DNA from 2 places in the Delftia sp. DS1230 genome. Region 1 is predicted to be linked to the other one. Evidence: predicted binding sites of a transcription regulator. Region 1 holds the regulator's gene; the other holds the start of a gene.

Region 1 (10,334 bases):
AGATAGTCCAGATAGGACTGCTCCAGCGTGCGGCGGCGAAACAGGTCGGTGACCAGGCCGCGGGCGATGGTGGCCAGGTAGCGCCTGGGCTCGCGGATGTCCTGCTGCGGCACTGGCGAGCGCAGCAGGCGCACGAAGGTGTCCTGGGCCAGGTCGGCCGCATCGTCACGGTTGCCCAGGCGCTTGCGCAGCAGGCTTTCCAGCCAGGGATGGTGATTCTGGTAGAGGCTGTGCACGGAGAGGGCTTGTGCGAAAGAAGCGGGGAGACCGGGCGTAGAAGCCGAGATGGGCAACGTGGCGGTCTCGGTTGCAAAAGATAACAAGAATGCTTATCAATTATCTTTCACGCAGGCTTTACTCCTGAGGACTGGGTATCTTTCTGTTGCATGTGCGCTACAGGGAGATGCTGGCGGAACTTCCACGCCGGCCCTGCGCCGGGCGATTGCGCTGGTAGGCGCTGGGCGGAGCGCCAAAGCTGCGCCGGAAGACGGCGGTGAAGGCGCTGGGACTGTCGTATCCATGGGAGAGCGCCACTTCCAGGACCGAGGCGCCAGCGGCCAGCCGGGGCAGGCTGAGCAGAAGACGGGCCTGGCGGCACCATGCGCCGAAGTTCATGCCGGTCTCGCGCAGGAACAGGCGTGCCAGCGTGCGGGGATGCATGTGCAGCCGCTGTGCCCAACTGGCCAGGCCGGCGTCCTGCGATGGGTCGTCCACAAAGCTGCGGCAGCAGGCGGCCAGGGCGCCATGCCGGGGCATGGGCACGTGCAAGGACAGGGCGCGGGCGCGCTCCATTTCGTCGAGGATCAACTGCATGACACGCTCCTCCCTGCCGCCCAGCGGGTAGTCCATGGGCAGCTCGATGGCCTCCAGCACGAGTTCGCGCAGCAGGGGCGTGACCTGCATCACTCGGCAGTCTTGCCACAGGCCGGGCCGCAGCCCCGGCTCCACGAACACGGTGCGCATGGCCACGGGGCCGGCGGCCATGTGGATGGCGTGCAGGGCCTGTGGTGGAACCCAGACGGCGCATCCCGGGGGGACGACCCAACTGCCCGAATCCGCGCGGATCAGCATCACTCCTTCGGTGGCATGCAGCAGCTGGCCGCGGCGGTGGGCATGCGGTGCGATGGCAGCGCCGGCCGCCATGTCTGTGGCAAAGGCCACGACCGGGCGGGCCGTGTGCTCGCCGTGCGGGGGCAATGGAGCGGCCGCAGGCACGTCATCCAGGCAGGCGCTGGTGCGGGCATGGGAAAGTGGGCCACTTTGCCGGGTTGTCATTTTCTCGACGATTGTTGTTGCTTCGTAGCAGGAATGCAGATCATGCACTTTCTACGATGACCCACTTTCAATCCGCAGGAAAGTGGCAGGTATGGAGATGATTTCCCTTTCGAGAATGACGGACGTGACAGGAGGCAGGGCATGAACCGCGCACGTCTGGGGCTGCTTACGGGCACGCATGCCATCAACGACCTCTACCAGGGACTGGTTCCTGCGCTGTTGCCCTTCATGGTGCTGGAGCGCGGCTACAGCTATACGGAAGCCAGCGGCCTGATGCTGGCGGCCACGGGCCTGTCGAGCATGGTCCAGCCGCTGTTCGGCCTGTATGCCGACCGGTCGCCACGGCCCTGGATGGTGCCGGCCGGCTTTGTGGTGGCCGCCCTGGGCCTGGCCCTGGTGGGCATGAGCCCGGACTACTGGGTCAGCTGGTTGGCTGCCGTGCTGTGCGGCCTGGGGATCGCGGCCTACCATCCGTCCGCAACGGTGGCGGCCCGCATGGCGGGCGGCGGCTCGCAGAAGGCGATGAGCGTGTTTTCGGTGGGCGGAACGGCGGGGGCATCGTTCGCTCCCATGCTGGCTGCGGCCGTGGTGGGCGCAGGCGCCTTGCACCGCAGCTGGATGCTGGCCCTGCCTGCAGCGGCCATGCTGGTGCTCTGGTATGCCTGTACCTGGCGGGATGGAGCCAAGGACCATTGCGCCACCCGGCGCCCGGCCGTGGCTCAGGGCGAATTGCCCGCCAACCACTGGCGCGCCTTCTTCCTGCTGTGCGGGGTCATCGTCTGCTGGTCGATTCCCTATGTGACGGTGCTGTCCACCCTGCCCATGTTCGTGACGCGCGAGCTGGGCGGCTCGGACTTCATGGGAGCGGCCACGCTGACCTCATTCACAGCCGCTGCGGCGGTGGGCACTTTGCTGGGGGGCACGCTTGCAGATCGCCGGGGGCGCATGCAGGCCATCCGCGCCGGCTACCTGCTGGCATTGCCTGCTCTGGCGGCCCTGGCCCTGGCCTCCACGCCATGGATGGCGCTGGCCTGCACCATGGCCCTGGGCGTGTGCATGTTTCTTCCATTTGCCGCCCAGGTCACGCTGGCCCAGGACTATCTGCCGCGCAACCAGGCCACGGCCAGCGGGCTGACCCTGGGGCTGGCCATGTCGATAGGCGGCATGGTGGCGCCGTTGTTCGGCATGCTGTCCGATGCGCGCGGACTGCGTTTTTCGTTGAGCGTCGTGCTGTGCATTCTGTGCGTTGCCGCGGCGCAGGCGTGGTGCATGCGCAATCGGCGCAGCGAGGGGAGTGCTGCACCGGCGGCTGTCAGGGCCTGATGCGCAGCCCCTGCCGCTGGGCAAGGCAAGAGACAGGCCCGGGCTCTCGCAGACCGGGTGGACGGGTTGGTCTCAGGGCGACCTCAGGCCGGTGTCTGCGTGCCGTGCGCTTCCATGCGTTCCAGGGCGGCACAGACATCGGCCATGCGGCCCGAGATGAACAGGCATTCGGGCTGCTCCTGCGGCGAGCGCTGGATGATGCGCAGACCCGAAGGCAGGGCCTGATCTGCCGGAAGGGAGGGCAGTTCGGGTTGCAGGGGCAGCAGCAGCTGCGCATCCCTGTGTTCTGGCAGCCGTGCTGACTTGCTGCGCCGCTGCTGGCTGCGGCGGCGGGCCTTGCTGAAGGACAGGATGGTCGCCTGCTCGGATTGCACAGGCGATTCGGGCTGGATGGTGCGCATGGCGGGCTCCATGGCGGCGGCGGGCAGGCGAATGCCCTGTGCCAGGCGCAGGAAGGACAGAGAAGACAGTGTTGGCAGAGCGAATCCCATGTGACGACTCCTGTTGGCGTATTTCAAAGAGGCATGGACACAGGCAGGATTGCGGTTTGCGGGCAAAGCTCCGCCCAGGGCGAAGCTGCAAGGCTTCGCGCCTACCACCTGGGCGGTGCATGAAATAGGGGGTGGCAACCCGTGCAGGGCTGCCCGTCCGGCTTACATGGACATGCTGTTGCGGATCAGCCCCACGGCCAGGCCTTCAATGGCAAAGGCCTCTTCGGGAGCGACGCGGATCACCGGGTAATCGGGGTTTTCCGGCAGGAGCTCCACGCCCTGCGTGGTGCGGCGCAGGCGCTTGACGGTGACTTCATCTCCCAGGCGTGCCACGACGATCTGCCCGTTGCGGGCTTCATGCGCGGACTGCACGGCCAGCAGATCGCCGTCCATGATGCCCGCGTCGCGCATGGACATGCCGCGCACGCGCAGCAGATAGTCCGGGCGGACCTGGAACAGGCTGGGTTCGACGGAATAGGTCTGGTCGATATGTTCCTGGGCGAGAATGGGCGAGCCCGCCGCAACGCGGCCCACCAGCGGCAGCATCAGCGGCGCCAGGGCCGACAGCGGCAGCCCGAAGCTGGTGCCGCGTGCGGCATTGATGTTGCGCACGGTGTCGGTACGCAGGCGAATGCCGCGGGAGGTGCCGCTGACCAGTTCGATCACGCCTTTGCGGGCCAGGGCCTGCAGATGTTCCTCTGCTGCGTTGGCGGACTTGAAGCCCAGCGTGTTGGCGATTTCCGCGCGGGTGGGGGGCGCGCCCGTGCGGGAGATGGCGGCCTGGATCAGGTCCAGGATCTGTTGCTGGCGGGCGGTGAGCTTGGGATGGTCGAGCATGGCGTGCGTCCGGTCCTTGAATTCAGATGACAGGCAGAGAAGTCATCTGATGATTTATACAGTATCTGTATTTTTAACCAGTTTTCCAAGAGGTGCAAGTGGGGCAGTCAAAGTTGGTGATTCTTGGCACGGGCGGCACCATCGCCGGCCGGGCGGATTCGCAGTCGCAGGCAGTGGGATACAAGGCCGGACAGATCACGGTGCAGTCGCTGCTCGATGCCGTGCCGGATCTGGAGCAGCAGGCGCTGGGGCCTGTGCAGACGCAGCAGATCGCGCAGGTGGACAGCAAGGATATGGACTGGCCCGTGTGGCGCGCGTTGCTGCGTGCCTGCACGCAGGCGCTGGAGGATGCGGACACACGCGCCGTGGTGATCACGCATGGAACGGACACGCTGGAAGAGACGGCCTGGCTGCTGCACAGCCTGCTGCCTGCCACCAAGCCCATAGTGCTCACTTGCGCCATGCGCCCGGCCACGGCCCTGCTGGCCGACGGACCGCAGAATCTGCGCGATGCCGTGACCGTGGCCGCCAGCGGCGGGCGCAGCGGTGTGTGGGTGGTGGCCGGCGGCGAAGTGCATGCGGCGGCCCAGGTGCAAAAAGTCCACCCTTACCGACTGCAGGCCATGCGCTCCATGGAAGGTGGCCCGCAGGCCCTGGTGGAGGAAGGGCGCGTGCGCTGGCTGGTGCCTGATGCGCCGGTCACGCCGGTTGCCCCCGTTGCGCGGATGGTGATTTTCGCTCCCGCTCTGTCTGACCTGCTGGCGCTGGATGAGCTGCCCTGGGTCGAGGTGGTGTTCAGCGGTGCCCTGGCGCGAGCCTGCGGCGTGGATGCGCTGGTGGCCGCAGGCGTGCGCGGCATCGTGGTGGCCGGCACGGGCAATGCGACCGTTCACGAAAGCATGGAAGCGGCCTTGCTGCGTGCGCGCGACAAAGGCGTCTGGATCTGGCGGGGCACGCGCTGCGCCGAAGGCCTGCCCGTTGCCTCGGGGCTTGGCACGGACCCCGTAGAGGCCGATCTGGTCCAATTGCCCGTGGCCAAGGCGCGGATTGCCATGATGCTGGCGCTGGCCGCGCAGCCGCGCGACTGATCCTCCGGGCGTCGCCGGCGCTTCAGATGCAGGCCGGCAACAAAAAAGCACCCGGCGGGTGCTTTTCTGGGGTCTGGCGCATGGCCTGCGTCATTCAGCCAGTGCTGCCAGGGCGCGCTGGGTGATGTCTTCCACCGAGCCCAGGCCGCTGATGGCGCGGTACTTGGGGGCTGCTGCGGCTTCCTTCTCGGCCCAGGCGCGGTAGTAGTCCACCAGCGGGCGGGTCTGGCTGCTGTAGACGTCCAGGCGCTTCTTGACCGTTTCTTCCTTGTCGTCCTCGCGCTGCACCAGCGGCTCGCCGGTCACGTCGTCCAGGCCTTCGACCTTGGGCGGGTTGAACGTGACGTGGTAGGTGCGGCCCGAAGCGGGGTGGGAGCGGCGGCCGCTCATGCGCTCGATGATGGCATCGAAGGGCACATCGATCTCGAGCACGTAGTCCAGCTTCACGCCGGCGGCCTTCATGGCGTCGGCCTGGGGAATGGTGCGGGGAAATCCGTCGAACAGGAAGCCGTTGGCGCAATCGGGCTGGGCAATGCGCTCCTTGACCAGATTGATGATCAGGTCGTCGCTGACCAGTTGGCCGGCGTCCATCACGGCCTTGGCCTGCTGGCCCAGGGGCGTGCCGGCCTTGACGGCGGCACGCAGCATGTCACCGGTGGAGATCTGGGGAATGCCGTACTTCTGGCAGATGAAAGCGGCTTGCGTGCCTTTGCCGGCGCCGGGTGCGCCCAACAAAATCAGTTTCATGGAAGTCCTTGAGGAGAGTAGAAATTCTTGTCTGCCGGATCGGCCCACCGGGGCGGACAGTCCATGCGTCATATTTTTGTCGCGGGCAAGGATAGCACGCACAGGGCCAACACTGGCTTACACGCACGGGGCAAAACTGTCGCCTGTGCAATCGCCAAAACCTGCGTTTTGCTGTCCGACAAAACCGCATGGGCGGCGTTGCTGCAAATGGCGATGCCCGGCATCGCCATTTGTGCGTTTTCAGCGGCCGGCCGATTCAGGCCGGCGGGTTGGACAGCTGGGCGCGCACCCGCTCCAGATCCTCGCGCGTGTCCACGCCAGGGCCGGGTGCATGGGGTGTGACATGGACGGCGATGCGGTGGCCGTGCCACAGCGCACGCAACTGCTCCAAGGCCTCCAGTGCCTCGGTGGGTGCCTGGGAAAGCTGGGGGAAGCTGCGCAAGAAGCCGGCGCGATAGCTGTAGATGCCGATGTGGCGCAGCGGTGCGAAGCCGGGGTGGCCCAACGCTGCCGATGCCGTCTTCCACCATGCCTGGTCCGCATGCTCGCGCGCGAAGGGAATGGGCGCACGGCTGAAATAGTGGGCCATGCCCTGGGCATCGCAGACGACCTTGACCACGTTCGGGTTGACGAAGTCGGCAAGGCTGTCAATGGCATGCGCCGCCGTTCCCATGCTGGCCGAAGGTTGCCGGGGCAGCAGGGCGGCCACGGCGTCGATGAGTTCGGGGGCGATCAGCGGCTCGTCGCCCTGGACATTGACCACGATGTCATCGCCATCGAGACCCAGCAGCGCGCAGGCCTCGGCCAGTCGGTCGCTGCCGCTGGCATGGTCGTTGCGCGTGAGCACGGCCGCCACGCCATGCGCGGCGCAGGCGGCGAGGATGCTTTCGTCATCGGCTGCGACCACGCACCGGGCGGCGCCGCTGCGGCTGGCGCGCTGTGCCACGCGCACGACCATGGGAAGCCCTGCAATGTCGGCCAGGGGCTTGCCCGGCAGGCGGCTGGAAGACAGGCGGGCGGGAATCAGAACCGTGAAGGGCGCGGAGGACATGGTGCGTGCAGGAGTGAGGCGAAGGCGTGGGGCGGCGCAGGTGATGGGAAAAATCAGTCCTCGATCTCGTCGTCGTCCAGCGTGCGGGCCTCGGTTTCCAGCAGCACGGGAATGCCGTCGCGCACCGGGTAGGCCAGGCGCGCGCTGCGCGAGACCAGTTCCTGGTGCTCGCGGTCAAAGCGCAGCGGGCCTTTGGTGACGGGGCAGACCAGCAGTTCGAGAAGTTTGGCGTCCATGGCGGATCCTGTGTTTTGAAGGGAAAGGGCGGGCCGTGGCAGCCAGCCGAGACGGAGATGATAGTCAGGCGGGGCAGGGGCGCAGTGCCTGCAGCCGCTCATCCAGCAGCGCCCAGAAATCCGCCGGCAGCTGCAATTGCAGCGCAACCGCCCAGGCCTGGGGATGGGTGCGCCACAGCTTGACGGCATCTTTTTCGGTGCAGACCAGCGGGTCTTCGTTGCGCCCCAGGCGCTGGAAGCTCTCAAAATTATAGTGATCCGGCAGCGCCTGGACATGCTCCAGCGTCAGGCCTTGCTCGCGGGTCAGCATGGAGAAAAAGCCCTCGGGCCGGGCCACGGCGGCCACGGCCTCCACGGGTCGTCCGCGCAGGGTCGCCAGGGGAATGCGCTCGCCTTGGGCATTGACGGCTTCGCTGGACAGCTGGCGCTGCATGGCAAACGCGGGGGCGTCGGTGTCGGGGGCTGCGCCTGCATGCAGCACGGCGGTGACGGGGCGCGGCCAGGGTTCGCGCAGCGGGCCGGCCGGCAGCAGCCAGCCATTGCCGATGCCGTCGTCGTTGAAGACGCACAGCTCGATGTCGCGGGCCAGGGCCAGGTGCTGCAGGCCGTCGTCGCTGATGACCACATCCACCTGGGGATGGCGGGCGCGCAGGGCCTGGACGGCCTCGATGCGCTTGCGGGCCACGAAGACCGGCACGCCGCTGGCGCGCGCCAGCAGTGCGGGCTCGTCGCCCACATCGGCGGGGGCGCTGTCAGGATGGGCTTCGCGGCAGTCGTCCGTGCTGCGGCCATAGCCGCGCGAGACGATTCCAGGGTTCCAGCCGCCATCCTGCAGATGGCGGGCCAGGGCGAGCGTGACGGGGGTTTTTCCGGCGCCGCCCGCAATCACGTTGCCGACGACGATGACCGGAATGCCGGCCTGGCCTGCACGCCTGAAACCCAGTGCATAGGGCAGCCGATGCAGGCCCAGCAGGGCACGGTACAGCAGGGACAGGGGGAAGAGGGCGCAGGCCAGCGGGCCGCGGTGGCGCCAGGCCGCGCGAAGCCCCCGGGCTGCGGGGGCAGGACCAGTCCGGGGCATGGCGGCCTTGCCTTCAGCGCCCGGCGCTGGCCGAGGTCTGCGTGGCGAAGGTGATCTGGGACAGTCCGGCGCGGCGCGAGGCTTCCATCACCGATACCACGGACTGGTGCGGCGCAGTGGCATCGGCGCTGATGATGACCACGCTGTCCTTGCCGGCGACGGCCGCTGCGGCCAGCGCCTGGGTCAGGCCGGTGACGCTGCGGTCTTCCACGGCGGTCTTGTTGATGGCATAGCGGCCATCGGCTGCGATGGCGACGATGATTTCGCGGGGCCGGTCGCGCTGCTGCTCGACGTCGGCCACCGGAAGGGTCAGCTGCAGCTCGGTGAACTTGCTGTAGGTGGTGGACAGCATCAGAAAGATCAGCACCACCAGCAGCACGTCGATGAACGGGATCAGGTTGATCTCGGGCTCGTCACGGCGGCGGGGACGGAAGTTCATGTCAGGTCTCTCGCGTGCTGGTTCACTTGCCGCCGACGCGGGTGAGGTGGCGCACGAACTGTTCGGAAGCCAGCTCCATGCCCAGCAGGTAGCCGTCGACGCGGGCGCGGAAGTAGCGCCAGAAGATCAGGGCCGGAATGGCGACGATCAGGCCGAAGGCCGTGTTGTACAGGGCGATGGAGATGCCGGCCGCCAGCTGGGCGGGGTTGCTGCCGCCGGTGGCCGATGCGCCGCCTTGCGAGCCGAAGATCTCGATCATGCCGATCACCGTGCCCAGCAGGCCCAGCAAAGGGGCGGCAGAGGCGATGGTGGCCAGTGCGCTCAGGTGCTTTTCCAGCGTGTGGGCGGCGGCGCGGCCGGCGCCTTCCATGGACGCGCGCAGCTCTTCCTCGCTGCTGTCCGGATGGGCCTGCAGTGCGCGCAGCCCGCTGGCCAGGACCTCGCCCAGCGTGGAGTTCTGTGCCAGTTGCTGCACGACTTCCTGACTGGGCAGGCCGCGCGAGGACACGGAAATCGCCTCGCCCAACAGGGCAGGCGGCGCAACACGGGCTGTTTTCAGCGCCACGAAGCGTTCAAAGACCAGGGCCAGAGCCAGGATGGAGCAGGCAATCAGTGGCCAGATCGGCCAGCCTGCGGCTTGTATGATCGACAGCAAGTTGTTTTCCCCCCGCGTTTAACTGCAGCCGACGATTATGGCCCAGCCATGTGGCCGGTCCAGGCGTCCCGGCTGCGCGATCGGCCTAAAACTGTGACCGGGCGCAGCATCCAGGCAACGGGCGGTGTCCCGGTTTCCGGCCTCGGGCTTGCTCATATAGCACAATTTTCTGTGGATAACTTTGTTATCAAGCTGCCTGCGCAGATGCGGCGGCGACGGCGAATGACCACTGTGACAAATGTGAATTCTTTGTTTCAGTAAAAAATCTCTTATTAATCAAATGCTTGCGAGGTATTCTTGAGATTGCTTGTGCAAATCACCGCCAAAGTGCCTCTTCAATGCTGCATCTGCCGGCCTGTGGAGAATGTTGCACTGCATGCTGACCGGGAGCCCGCATGAGCGGTGCATTTGGCGCAATGAATCCAGCAGCGGCGCCGCTGGTCTGGGAAGTCGGCGCGCTGTGCCGCGCCGTGAGCGATGCCTTGCAGGCGCGCTTCAATCCGGTGGCGGTGCGCGGCGAGATCAGCGGCTTCTCGCGCGCGGCCAGCGGCCATTGCTACTTCAGCATCAAGGACGCCGGCGGGCAGATCCGCTGCGCCATGTTCCGGCGCGCGGCCCAGCTCATGGACTTTTCGCCGCGCGATGGCGAGCTGGTCGAGTTGCGGGGCCGGCTGGGTGTCTACGAGCAGCGCGGTGATCTGCAACTGGTCGTCGAAAGCATGCAGCGTGCAGGCCAGGGCGCACTGTTCGAGCAGTTCCTGCGGCTGAAGGCGCAGCTGGAGGCCGAAGGCCTCTTCGATGCGGCGCGCAAGCGCAGCCTGCCGCCGCTGCCGCGCGGCATTGGCGTGGTGACTTCGCCGGGGGCTGCCGCGCTGCACGACGTGATCACCGCGCTGCGCCGCCGCGTGCCCCACATCCCCGTGGTGCTGGTGCCGGCCCTGGTGCAGGGCGCGCAGGCGCCGGCCTCGCTGATCGACGCGCTGCAAAGGCTTTATGGGCTGGCGCAGGAAGGCGCGGGATCGGTGGCCGGCGCGCCGCACATCGACACCATCTTGCTGGTGCGCGGCGGCGGCTCCATCGAAGACCTCTGGGCCTTCAATGACGAGCGCCT
Region 2 (10,334 bases), 2.7 Mb from region 1:
GTCGAGCATGGCGCCCAGGTCCTCGCCTTCCTCCACATGGGGGGCGAGCTTGCGTTCCAGCTCCAGCCGTGAATGTTCGCGCTGGCCCAGCAGCTTGAGCGCCCGGCCTTTGAGCGACAGCTTGGCGAATCCCATGCGGCAATGTCTCCTGAATCATCCCGAATAAAAAAGGCCCCCACGCTCCCCTTGCTGCGCAAGGTCCGCTGCCCCCCAAGGGGGCCGCTTTTTTGCCTTGGGGCGTCCCGGCGATAAAAAAGGCGCAGACGTGAGCCTGCGCCAAGATGGCAAACACAGTGTGCGCAGGCGCTGCGGCGCCTGCTGTGAGGGGTCTGGGCGCTCAGGCTTCGATCACGCCGTCCTTGTCGGCCTTGGCCTTGGCGCCCTTGGCGGCCTTGGCTTCGGGCGCATCGCCGCCGGCCGTGGGCAGCAGGGCAATGCCCAGGCTGTCGCGCACCTTGTTTTCGATCTCCACGGCCAGGCCGCTGTTCTCGCGCAGGAATTCGCGGGCGTTGTCGCGACCCTGGCCGATCTTTTCGCCGTTGTAGGCGTACCAGGCCCCCGACTTGTCGAGGATCTTGGCGTTGACACCCATGTCCAGGATTTCACCTTCGCGCGAGATGCCTTCGCCGAAGAGGATGTCGAACTCGGCGGTCTTGAACGGGGGCGAGACCTTGTTCTTGACGACCTTGACCTTGGTTTCGTTGCCGATGGCTTCGTCGCCCTTCTTGATGGTGCCGGTGCGGCGGATGTCCAGGCGGACCGAGGCGTAGAACTTCAGCGCATTGCCGCCCGTGGTGGTTTCGGGGCTGCCGAACATCACGCCGATCTTCATGCGGATCTGGTTGATGAAGATGACCATGCAATTGGTCTTCTTGATGGTGGAGGTCAGCTTGCGCAGCGCCTGGCTCATCAGGCGGGCCTGCAGGCCGGGCAGCTGGTCGCCCATCTCGCCTTCGATTTCGGCGCGCGGTGTCAGTGCGGCCACCGAGTCCACGACGATCATGTCCACGGCGCCCGAGCGCACCAGGCTGTCCACGATTTCCAGGGCCTGCTCGCCGGTGTCGGGCTGGCTGATCAGCACTTCGTTGAGGTTCACGCCCAGCTTCTGGGCATAGCTGGTGTCCAGCGCGTGTTCTGCGTCGATGAAGGCGCAGGTGCCGCCCTGCTTTTGCATTTCGGCGATGACCTGCAGCGTCAGCGTGGTCTTGCCCGAGGATTCAGGGCCGTAGATCTCGATCACGCGGCCACGGGGCAGGCCGCCCACACCCAGGGCGATGTCCAGGCCCAGCGAGCCGGTGGAGACGACCTGGATGTCCTGGATGGCTTCGCCTTCACCCAGGCGCATGATCGTGCCCTTGCCGAACTGCTTTTCGATCTGGGCGAGTGCGGCCTGCAGGGCCTTGGCTTTTTCACTGTTGGCGGTGGTGACGGCGGTGTTCATGCGGACTCCTGGGTTGGGTATGGATTCAGCTCTGTATTTGCATTCAGGCTGGATGCTTGAACAGTAGTTTATGGGCTTGCTGTCTTGATTTGTTGGTGTTTTTGGTCAGTTTTCCTGACTTGTTGGATTTGCCTCCACAATGCATCCATGAGTGAGCTTTCCCCTGTCACGCCGCCCGCCGATGCCTGGCGCCAGACCCACCTGGGCCGGTTGCTGGGCCATGCCATGCGGCGGTTCGACGCGCGTGTGCTGCAGCTCATGGCGCGCGATGTGGAGGTGCCGCTGGCACTGTCCAACCTCGCTGCGCGCGACAAGGTGGGGGCGGCCCATATCCACATCACGCGGCATCTGTCGCTGGCTGGCGACCGGCTGACGGACCTGGCAGAGCGCGCAGGCATGACCAAGCAGTCCATGGGCGACCTGGTGACCCAGTGCGAGGCCTGGGGCCTGGTCACGCGCGAGAGCGACGAGCGCGATGCGCGCGCGCGCCGCATCCGCTTCACGCCAGCGGGCCTGGCCTGGCTGCAGGCTTTCCATGACGCCGTCTCCCAGGCCGAGGCCGAATTCCGCGAGGAAGTCGGCGACGACATCGCCACCGTGGTGGCGCTGGGGCTGGAGGCCTACGCGGGCGGCGGCTCACTCGGGTAAGGTCCCTGCCCGCGCTGCGGGGCGCATCCTAGAATCCTGGGAATTAAAGGCGCGCATTTCCAACTCCCAGAGCGCGCCTGCATTACAGGAGACATCCCCCATGCGCATTCTGATTGCCGAAGACGACCAGGTCCTGGCCGATGGCCTGCTGCGCAGCCTGCGCGGCTCGGGCGCCGTGGTCAGCCATGTGGCCAATGGCAGCGAGGCCGACACCGCGCTGATGACCAGCAGCGAATTCGATTTGCTGATCCTGGACCTGGGCCTGCCCAAGATGCACGGTCTCGAAGTGCTCAAGAAGCTGCGCGGCCGCGGCGATGCGCTGCCGGTGCTCATCCTCACGGCGGCCGACAGCGTGGAAGAGCGCGTGCAGGGGCTGGACTACGGTGCCGACGACTACATGGCCAAGCCGTTTGCGCTGTCCGAGCTGGAGGCGCGCGTGCGCGCCCTCACGCGGCGCGGCATGGGCGGCGCCAGCAGCACCATCAAGCACGGCCCGCTGGTCTACGACCAGGCCGGCCGCGTGGCCACCATCGACGGCAAGATGGTCGAGCTGTCGGCGCGCGAGCTGGGCCTGCTGGAAGTGCTGCTGCAGCGGGCCGGCCGGCTGGTCAGCAAGGACCAGTTGGTCGAGCGCCTGTGCGAGTGGGGCGACGAAGTCAGCAACAACGCCATCGAGGTCTACATCCACCGGCTGCGCAAGAAGATAGAGCGCGGCCCCATCCGCATCGCCACCGTGCGCGGCCTGGGCTACTGCCTTGAGAAGATCGCGTCCTGAGGCCGCTGCCGTGGCTGTCAGGCCCGGGTTGGCTTGCCTGCGCATAGTGGTGGTTGCCGCGGGGCCGTGAACCCGTCGTAAGGGGCTGCCCGCCGATGAAAATCTTCCAGCGTGAACAGCGCTCCCTGTTCGGCGAGATCCTTGACTGGATGCTCACGCCGCTGCTGCTGCTGTGGCCCGTGAGCCTGGCGCTGACCTGGCTGGTGGCCCAGGGCCTGGCCAACAAGCCCTTCGACCGTGCGCTGGAATACAACGCCCAGGCGCTGGCCCAGCTGGTGATGGTGCAGCACGGCAAGGTGCTGTTCAACCTGCCGCAGTCGGCCAGCGAGATCCTGCGTGCCGACGAATCGGACACCGTGTATTTCCAGGTGCTGGGCGTGAAGGGCGAATACCTGGCCGGCGAGCGCGACCTGCCGCCGCCGCCCGAGCCCGACGAGGCTCTGACTGGAGCGGCGCCTCCAGGCTTGCCGTCCGGCGGCACCGTGCAGCTGCGCGATGCGGAATTTCGCGGCATCGATCTGCGCGTGGCCCATGTCTGGGTGCGCATGCCCCTGCCGGGCGAACCGCAGGCCCTGGTCCAGGTGGCCGAGACGCGCGAAAAGCGCAGCGTGCTGGCCACGGAAATCATCAAGGGCGTGATGCTGCCGCAGTTCGTCATCCTGCCGCTGGCCGCGCTGCTGGTGTGGCTGGCGCTGGCGCGCGGCATCAAGCCGCTGCACCGGCTGGAGGAGCGCATCCGCGCGCGCCGGCCCGAGGACCTTTCGCCCATCAACCACAAGGACGTGCCGCTGGAAGTCGTGCCGCTGGTGGATTCGGTCAATGACCTGCTGGGCCGCCTGGGCGACTCGCTGGCCACGCAAAAGCGCTTCCTGGCCGACGCGGCCCACCAGCTCAAGACGCCGCTGGCCGGGCTGCGCATGCAGGCCGAACTGGCCCAGCGCGAAGGCGTGAGTACGGGCGAGCTGCGGCAGTCCCTGGCCCAGATCGCGCGCTCCAGCATCCGTGCCACGCACACCGTCAACCAGTTGCTGGCGCTGGCGCGTGCCGAGAGCGCGGGCCTGGGGCGGGGCCTGGCCATGCAGCCGTGCAACCTGGTGCGCATCGTCACCGACGTGGTGCGCGACTGCCTGCCGCGCGCCATGGACAAGCATGTGGACCTGGGCTATGACGGCGCCGAGTCCTCGGCCGCCGGCGTCTGGCTGCAGGGCAACGCCACGCTGCTGACCGAGCTGGTGCGCAACCTCGTGGACAACGCCATCAACTACACGCCTTCCACCAGCAGCCGGCCGGGCATGGTCACCGTGCGTGTGCTGGCCGATCCTTTTGGTCAGGTCCTGCTGCTGCAGGTGGAGGATTCGGGGCCGGGCGTGCCCGAGGCCGAGCGCGAGCTGGTGTTCCAGCCGTTCTACCGCGTGCTGGGCTCGGAGGCCGATGGCTCGGGCCTGGGCCTGCCCATCGTGCTGGAGATTGCGCGCCAGCATGGCGGGCAGGTGGTGCTGGAGGATGCGCATCCGGGCCAGCAGCCACCGGGCGCACGCTTCAGCGTGCGCTTCACGGCACTGCGCTCGCCGCCGCCGCCTAAGCCTGCGGCATAGGTGGCGCCTGACCGGCTGCCGCAGGGGCATCGGGGGCTACAGGGGCCATCGCCACCCGTCCCGGTGTCTGCGCCGCATGGTCCACCAACCAGTTGCGGAAGATGCCCAGCGTGCCATGGTTGGCACGGTCGGCCGGATAGCACAGCCAGTAGCCCAGGGCGCTCTGGTAGCCGTGCTGGGGCAGGGGCTCGTTCACCAGGCCGGCGGCAAGCTCGTCGAGCACCAGGCAGCGTGGCACCAGTGCGATGCCCATGCCCGCCATCACGGCGCGAATGATGGTCTGGAACTGGTCGAACTGCGGGCCTGCCAGCGGGCTGATGCCGTGGATGCCGTGGGCCTCGCTCCAGCGTGCCCAGGCGTCGGCAATGGTCACGTGGCGCAGCCGCGTGCAGCGCGCCACGTCCTGGGGCGTGGTGATGCGCGCCTCGGGGCCCGTGCCATGTGGCGGTGCGATCAGCGCCACCTGGCGGCCCACCAGATAGTGGGCGTGCGCGCCGCTCCAATGCCCGTCCCCGAACAAAATCGCGCAGTCCAGACCCGGACTGTCAAATTGGTAGCTGTGTACGTAGGGTACAAAGTGCAGCGTGATCTGTGGATAGCGCTGCTGAAACTGGGGCAGCCTGGGGATCAGCCACTTGGCCGCGAAAGTCGGCAGCGATGACAGGTGCAGCGCGCCTCGGCTGTCATCGCTGGTGATGAGTTCGAGGGTGGCCGCCTCCAGCTGGCCCAGCAGGGCGCGCACGGCGCGCTCGTAGCGTTCGCCCGCAGGCGTCAGGCTCAAGCGCTTGCGCTCGCGTTCGAACAGCGGCACGCCCACCCACTTCTCCAGCTCCTGGATCTGCTTGCTGACTGCGCTTTGCGTCAAGTGCAAGGCTTCGGCCGCGCGCGATACACCTCCGAAGCGCACCACGGTGGAGAAGGCGCGCAGCAGATGTATGGGCGGGTTGAGGCGGCGCAAACTCATGACAGGGATATGATGAAACTATTCCTGTTCGGAATATTAACAGGCACAGTATTTGCTTTTTTTGTGAGCAGATTTCTTTTAATCTGACCTTGTTTGTAAGAAAGATCCTATGCAACGACGCCATTTCCTTGCTTCCATCGCCGCTTCTTCTGTCGTTCCTGGAATGTCCTTCGCCCAGGAAACCACCCGTCCCCTGCGCATCGTCGTTCCGTTCCCTGCTGGTGGCTCCACCGACATGGTCCCGCGCAACATGCAGGACGTGCTGCCCAAGTTGCTGGGCGGCCAGGCGGTGGTGATCGAGAACAAGGCCGGCGCCGGCGGCTCCATCGGCATGGCCGAAGTGGCACGTGCCACCGACGGCGTGACCTTCGGCATTGCCACGCTGTCCACCCATGGCGTGAACCCTGCCGTGTTCAAGAAGCTGCCCTATGACGCCATCAATGACTTCGTCGGCGTGACCGAGATCGTCAAGGCGCCCGGCGTGATCGTGATCAACCCCAAGCTGGTGCCTGCCAACAACTTTGCCGAGTTCGTGAAGTACCTGAAGGCCAACCCCGGCAAGGTCAGCTTCGCCACGCCCGGCAACGGCACCATCGGCCACATGTGGGGCGCCCAGTTCATGAAGAGCACGGGCACAGAGATGCAGCACATTCCCTACCGTGGTGCAGGCCCGGCCATCAACGACGTGCTCGGCGGCCAGGTGCCCGTGTACTTCGACCAGGTCGCGTCCTCGCTGCCCCACATCAAGGGCGGCAAGGTCAAGGCCCTGGCCGTGTCCTGGCATGAGCGCCTGGACGTGCTGCCCGATGTGCAGACCTACGCCGAAGCCGGCCACGCCGACCTGAATGATCCTTCCTGGTTCGGCCTCGTGGCCCCCAAGAGCACGCCGCCCGAGCAGATCGCCCGCGTGCAAAAGGCCATCGCGGCCGCGCTCAAGGACCCGGCCGTGCAAAAGCGCATGGCTGCCCAGGGCCTGTACATCTCCGGCACCAGCAGCGATGCTTTCACCAAGCAGATCGCCAGCGAAGTGGCCAAGATGAAGAAGATTGCCGCCACGGCCCAGATCCAGCTGGATTAAAGGCTCCCCCTGAGGCGCTTCGCGCCTTCCCCCTCTCTCGCTTTGCGGGAGGGGGACGACGCCCTCGCTGCGGGGCGGCCCTTGCTCGGCGTCCCTGGCCTGGGACGCGCCAGTTTCATGGCGGGCTGGCCGCAGCGCAGCGGTGCAATGCGTAACCGAGATAGACCACTTCCTCATGCATCCCGTCCTGCGACTGATCAGTCAGAACTTCCTGCAATCCCTGCCCGGCGCGGCAGGCTCCGGCGCGGCCGATGCCGCGCAGCCCATGGTGACCAGCGTGGCCGGCACCAGCGCCGTGGTGCTGGACTCGCCGCACAGCGGCACGGTCTACCCGCAGGACTTCGGCTCCTGCCTGCCGCTGGCCACGCTGCGCCAGGCCGAGGACACGCATGTGGAGAAGATCTATGCCTTTGCGCCAGGCATGGGCGTGGGCTGGGTGGAGGCGCATTTCCCGCGCATCTACCTGGATGCCAACCGCGACACCACCGAGATCGACACCACCATGATCGAAGGCGACTGGCCGCTGCCCGTCACCACCGACCAGGTCGTGCTGCAGAAGGTCCGCCTGGGCAAGGGCCTGATCTGGAAGTTCACCGACGAGGGCGTGCCCATCTACGACCGCCAGTTGCCGGCCTCCGAGCTGCTGCAGCGCATCGAGCGCTGCTGGAAGCCCTACCACGCCGCCGTGGAGCGCGCCATTGACGCCGCCCATGCACGCCATGGCTACAGCATCCACATCAACTGCCATTCCATGCCTTCCGTCGCCGCCAGCCATGCCACGCTGCACCCGGGCCTGGTGCATGCCGACTTCGTCATCGGCGACCGCGACGGCAGCACGGCCAGCCCCGCGCTGTCCGAGCGCATCTGCGCCTTCCTGCGCGAGCGCGGCTACAGCGTGGACTACAACCATCCCTACAAGGGCGTGGAGCTGGTGCGCCGCTACGGCAAGCCTGCCGAGCACCGCCACAGCATCCAGATCGAGATCAACCGCAAGCTCTACATGAACGAGCAGACCCTGGAACTGGACCAGGCCGGCTACCTGCGCCTGACCACCGATCTGAAGGTATTGGTCGAGCAGCTCATGGCCACCGACCCGCGCGCGCTCTGACCCGCGGCGGCTGAAATGAAAAAGGCCCGCGATCCTGTGATCGCGGGCCTTTTCGCATGGCGTGCCCAACGGGTTCAGCAGGGTTTGAACGGCTTGCCCTCGAAGGCCTTGCCGCCCATGGCCTCGACCTGGCTGCGCAGTGCGGCCGTGGCCTGGGGCAGGCGCAGGGTGTAGAGCGTGATGTCGGGGCGCTCCTGCACCACGCGGGCCGTGCGCACGCCCTGGCGCGCGAAGTTGGTCAGCTCGCGCGTGGCCGCTTCCTCGGTGGAAAAGCGGCCCAGCGACAGGCCCGGCTCCAGCGCGCCGCCCGCACGGTCGAAATCGATCTTGCGGGCGCGCAGTTCGGCGCGTTTGCGTTCCAGGAATTCGGCGTCGGGGAACTTGCCCATGTAAACCATCCAGCGGCCCGGCTGGTGCGTGCTGCTCAGGTCCCATTGGTCGCTGGCGACCTGGGCGATGAGGCCGCGGCGCAGCGCCTCGGCATGGCGGTCTTCGATGCCCGTGGCCACCAGGCAGCTGGTGGGCTGGCCTGCAGCCTGGGCGGGCCTGGGTGCAGGGGCGGGCTCCTCGCCGCCTGCCGGGGTGGGGGCCGGCGCTGGCGTGGACGGGGCGGCGGCCGGCGAGGGCGTGGTGGATGCGTTGTCCACGCTCAGCAGGCTCAGCGCCTCGGGGCGCACCTGCTGGGCCAGGCGCTCGGGCTCGGTCGTGGACGGGGGGGCCAGGCCCAGGGCCTGGAGCTGGCCGTGGCTCCAGAGGTAGTAGCCGGCATTGGCCAGCACCAGCAGCAGAAAGGCAATTCGCAGCATGTCGTTTCTCGGCGGGCCTAGTGCATCAATCGCTCTAGCCTACAGCAGCCGGCCGCACGCTGATTTCCGAGCTGGTGATGGCCTGCAGGCCGCGCGCCGTGCGCACCAGCAGCGCGCCATCGCGGCCCACGCCTTCGGCCATGCCGCTTTCGCCGTCGCTGAGATTGACGGCGCGCCCGCGCAGCAGGTCGCGCTGGGCAAAGCGGTCCACCAGCGGCGCAAAGCCCTGGGCGGCAAAGGCCTGGATGTCGGACACCAGTCCCGGCAGCACGCAGGCCAGGGCGGTGGGCGCGTTCAGGCGCTCGTCCAGCTCCAGCAGGCTGGCCGGCGGCGTGCGCATGCCGTCGCCGGGGCGGGGGCGCACATTCAGGCCGATGCCCACGACCACGTAGCGCGGCGTGCCGGGCTCATGCGCGGCGCTGCCGACAAAGCTGGCGGTCTCGATCAGGATGCCGCCGAGCTTGCGGTCGCCGTCGATCCACAGGTCGTTGGGCCATTTGAGGCCGATGCGCGGGCGCTGCGAGCCCGGGGCGGGCAATTGCGGCTGCAGGCTTTGCGCCACGCTCAGGCCCACGGCCAGCGACAGGCCGGACCAGTCGGCAGGCGCCAGCGGCATGCCCAGCGAGAAGGTCAGTGAATCGCCCACGCCGCTGGTCCACTGGCGGCCCAGCCGGCCCCGGCCGGCGGTCTGCACTTCGGTCACCAGCAGCACGGGTTCGTTGCGGCCATCGCGGGCGCGTGCCATCAGCTCGGTGTTGGTCGAGCCGATGCTGGGCACGATCTCCACGGAAAAGCCCGGCAGTTGCGGCTCGATGGCCTGCCACAGCGACTCCGCAGGCCAGTGGATGGGGGACGAAGCCATCATGCGCCCGCCTTTGTCGAGGATGTGCCGGATTTCTTCTTCGGCTCTTGGGTGGGTTTGCCCAAAGGCTTTGGCGCTTGGGCCTGCTGTTTTTGGGGCCGCTTTGCCTTTTCAGACTTTTCCGATTTCGGCTTTGCGCCGGCCGGCAACGCATCGCCGGGCATGGGCGGACGCCAGCCGCGCTTGGGCGCCAGCAGCGTGCCGCGGCAGGTGGCCGCACCGCACCAGCAGGGATACTCGGCCTTCAGCTTCCTGGTGTAGGGTTCGTCGATGATCAGGCCGTAGTCGTAGCTCAGCTCCTCGCCGGCGGCGATGTTGCGCAGTGCGACGATGAAGATGCGGCCATCGCGCTCGTCGGTGTAGCAGTTGGGCGCGCAGCTGTGGTTGATCCAGCGCGAGGAATTGCCGCCGTAGTTGGCATCGATCACGCGGTCTTCGTCGATGTGGAAGTAGAAGGTATGGTTGGGCTGGCTGGGGTCGTGCGGGTGCCTGTCCTGGGCTTCCTGCCAGCTGACGATTTCCCCTACGTACTCGACAAGGACCTCGCCTTCGGCAAGATCCTGCACGGCGAAGACGCCCTTGCCATGGACACCCGAGCGGCGGGTCTGGATACGGCGGCCGCCGGAAGGGGCCAAAGCTGTGCGGGGCATGTTTTCTCTGATAACTTGAATAGGCACACATGCGCGTGCGCGTACACGTACGTACACGCGTGAGCCATGGATTGTAGAAGCGCAGGCATGCGACATGCAGCTCCTGCGGGGAATGACGAGTACACACAATGACAAAGACCCTGGTGATTGCTGAGAAGCCTTCGGTCGCGCAGGACATCGTCCGCGCGTTGACTCCGGTGGCGGGCAAATTCGACAAGCACGATGAATACTTCGAGAGCGAACACTACGTCGTGACCAGCGCCGTGGGCCACCTGGTGGAAATCCAGGCGCCCGAGGAATTCGACGTCAAGCGCGGCAAATGGAGTTTTGCCAACCTGCCGGTGATCCCGCCGTATTTCGACCTCAAGCCCGTGGACAAGACCAAGAGCCGGCTCAATGCCGTGGTC

Evidence for each region. The regulator LexA, encoded in region 1, represses DNA repair genes until DNA is damaged. The targets are predictions, from matches to a motif close to ACTGTATNNNNATACAGT.
Region 2: recA (recombinase RecA) is a predicted target of LexA. The motif match lies at 1,472-1,489, and genes of this name have one in related genera.

What each region holds. Positions count from the first base shown of each region.
Region 1 is NZ_CP157763.1:3,265,460-3,275,793, reverse strand. Features, by position in the region: gene AAN986_RS14645 (sigma-70 family RNA polymerase sigma factor) at 1-236, opposite strand, end outside; gene AAN986_RS14640 (helix-turn-helix transcriptional regulator) at 394-1,275, opposite strand; gene AAN986_RS14635 (MFS transporter) at 1,417-2,598, shown strand; gene AAN986_RS14630 (hypothetical protein) at 2,682-3,089, opposite strand; gene lexA (transcriptional repressor LexA) at 3,252-3,926, opposite strand; gene AAN986_RS14620 (asparaginase) at 4,043-5,014, shown strand; gene adk (adenylate kinase) at 5,105-5,761, opposite strand; gene kdsB (3-deoxy-manno-octulosonate cytidylyltransferase) at 6,018-6,812, opposite strand; gene AAN986_RS14605 (Trm112 family protein) at 6,866-7,048, opposite strand; gene lpxK (tetraacyldisaccharide 4'-kinase) at 7,113-8,129, opposite strand; gene AAN986_RS14595 (biopolymer transporter ExbD) at 8,143-8,568, opposite strand; gene AAN986_RS14590 (MotA/TolQ/ExbB proton channel family protein) at 8,591-9,223, opposite strand; gene xseA (exodeoxyribonuclease VII large subunit) at 9,619-10,334, shown strand, end outside.
Region 2 is NZ_CP157763.1:5,937,355-5,947,688, reverse strand. Features, by position in the region: gene recX (recombination regulator RecX) at 1-135, opposite strand, end outside; gene recA (recombinase RecA) at 338-1,441, opposite strand; gene AAN986_RS26800 (MarR family transcriptional regulator) at 1,589-2,089, shown strand; gene AAN986_RS26795 (response regulator transcription factor) at 2,190-2,864, shown strand; gene AAN986_RS26790 (sensor histidine kinase) at 2,960-4,459, shown strand; gene AAN986_RS26785 (LysR substrate-binding domain-containing protein) at 4,443-5,423, opposite strand; gene AAN986_RS26780 (tripartite tricarboxylate transporter substrate-binding protein) at 5,533-6,501, shown strand; gene AAN986_RS26775 (N-formylglutamate amidohydrolase) at 6,677-7,609, shown strand; gene AAN986_RS26770 (hypothetical protein) at 7,684-8,415, opposite strand; gene AAN986_RS26765 (biotin--[acetyl-CoA-carboxylase] ligase) at 8,450-9,280, opposite strand; gene AAN986_RS26760 (SET domain-containing protein-lysine N-methyltransferase) at 9,277-9,927, opposite strand; gene AAN986_RS26755 (DNA topoisomerase III) at 10,056-10,334, shown strand, end outside.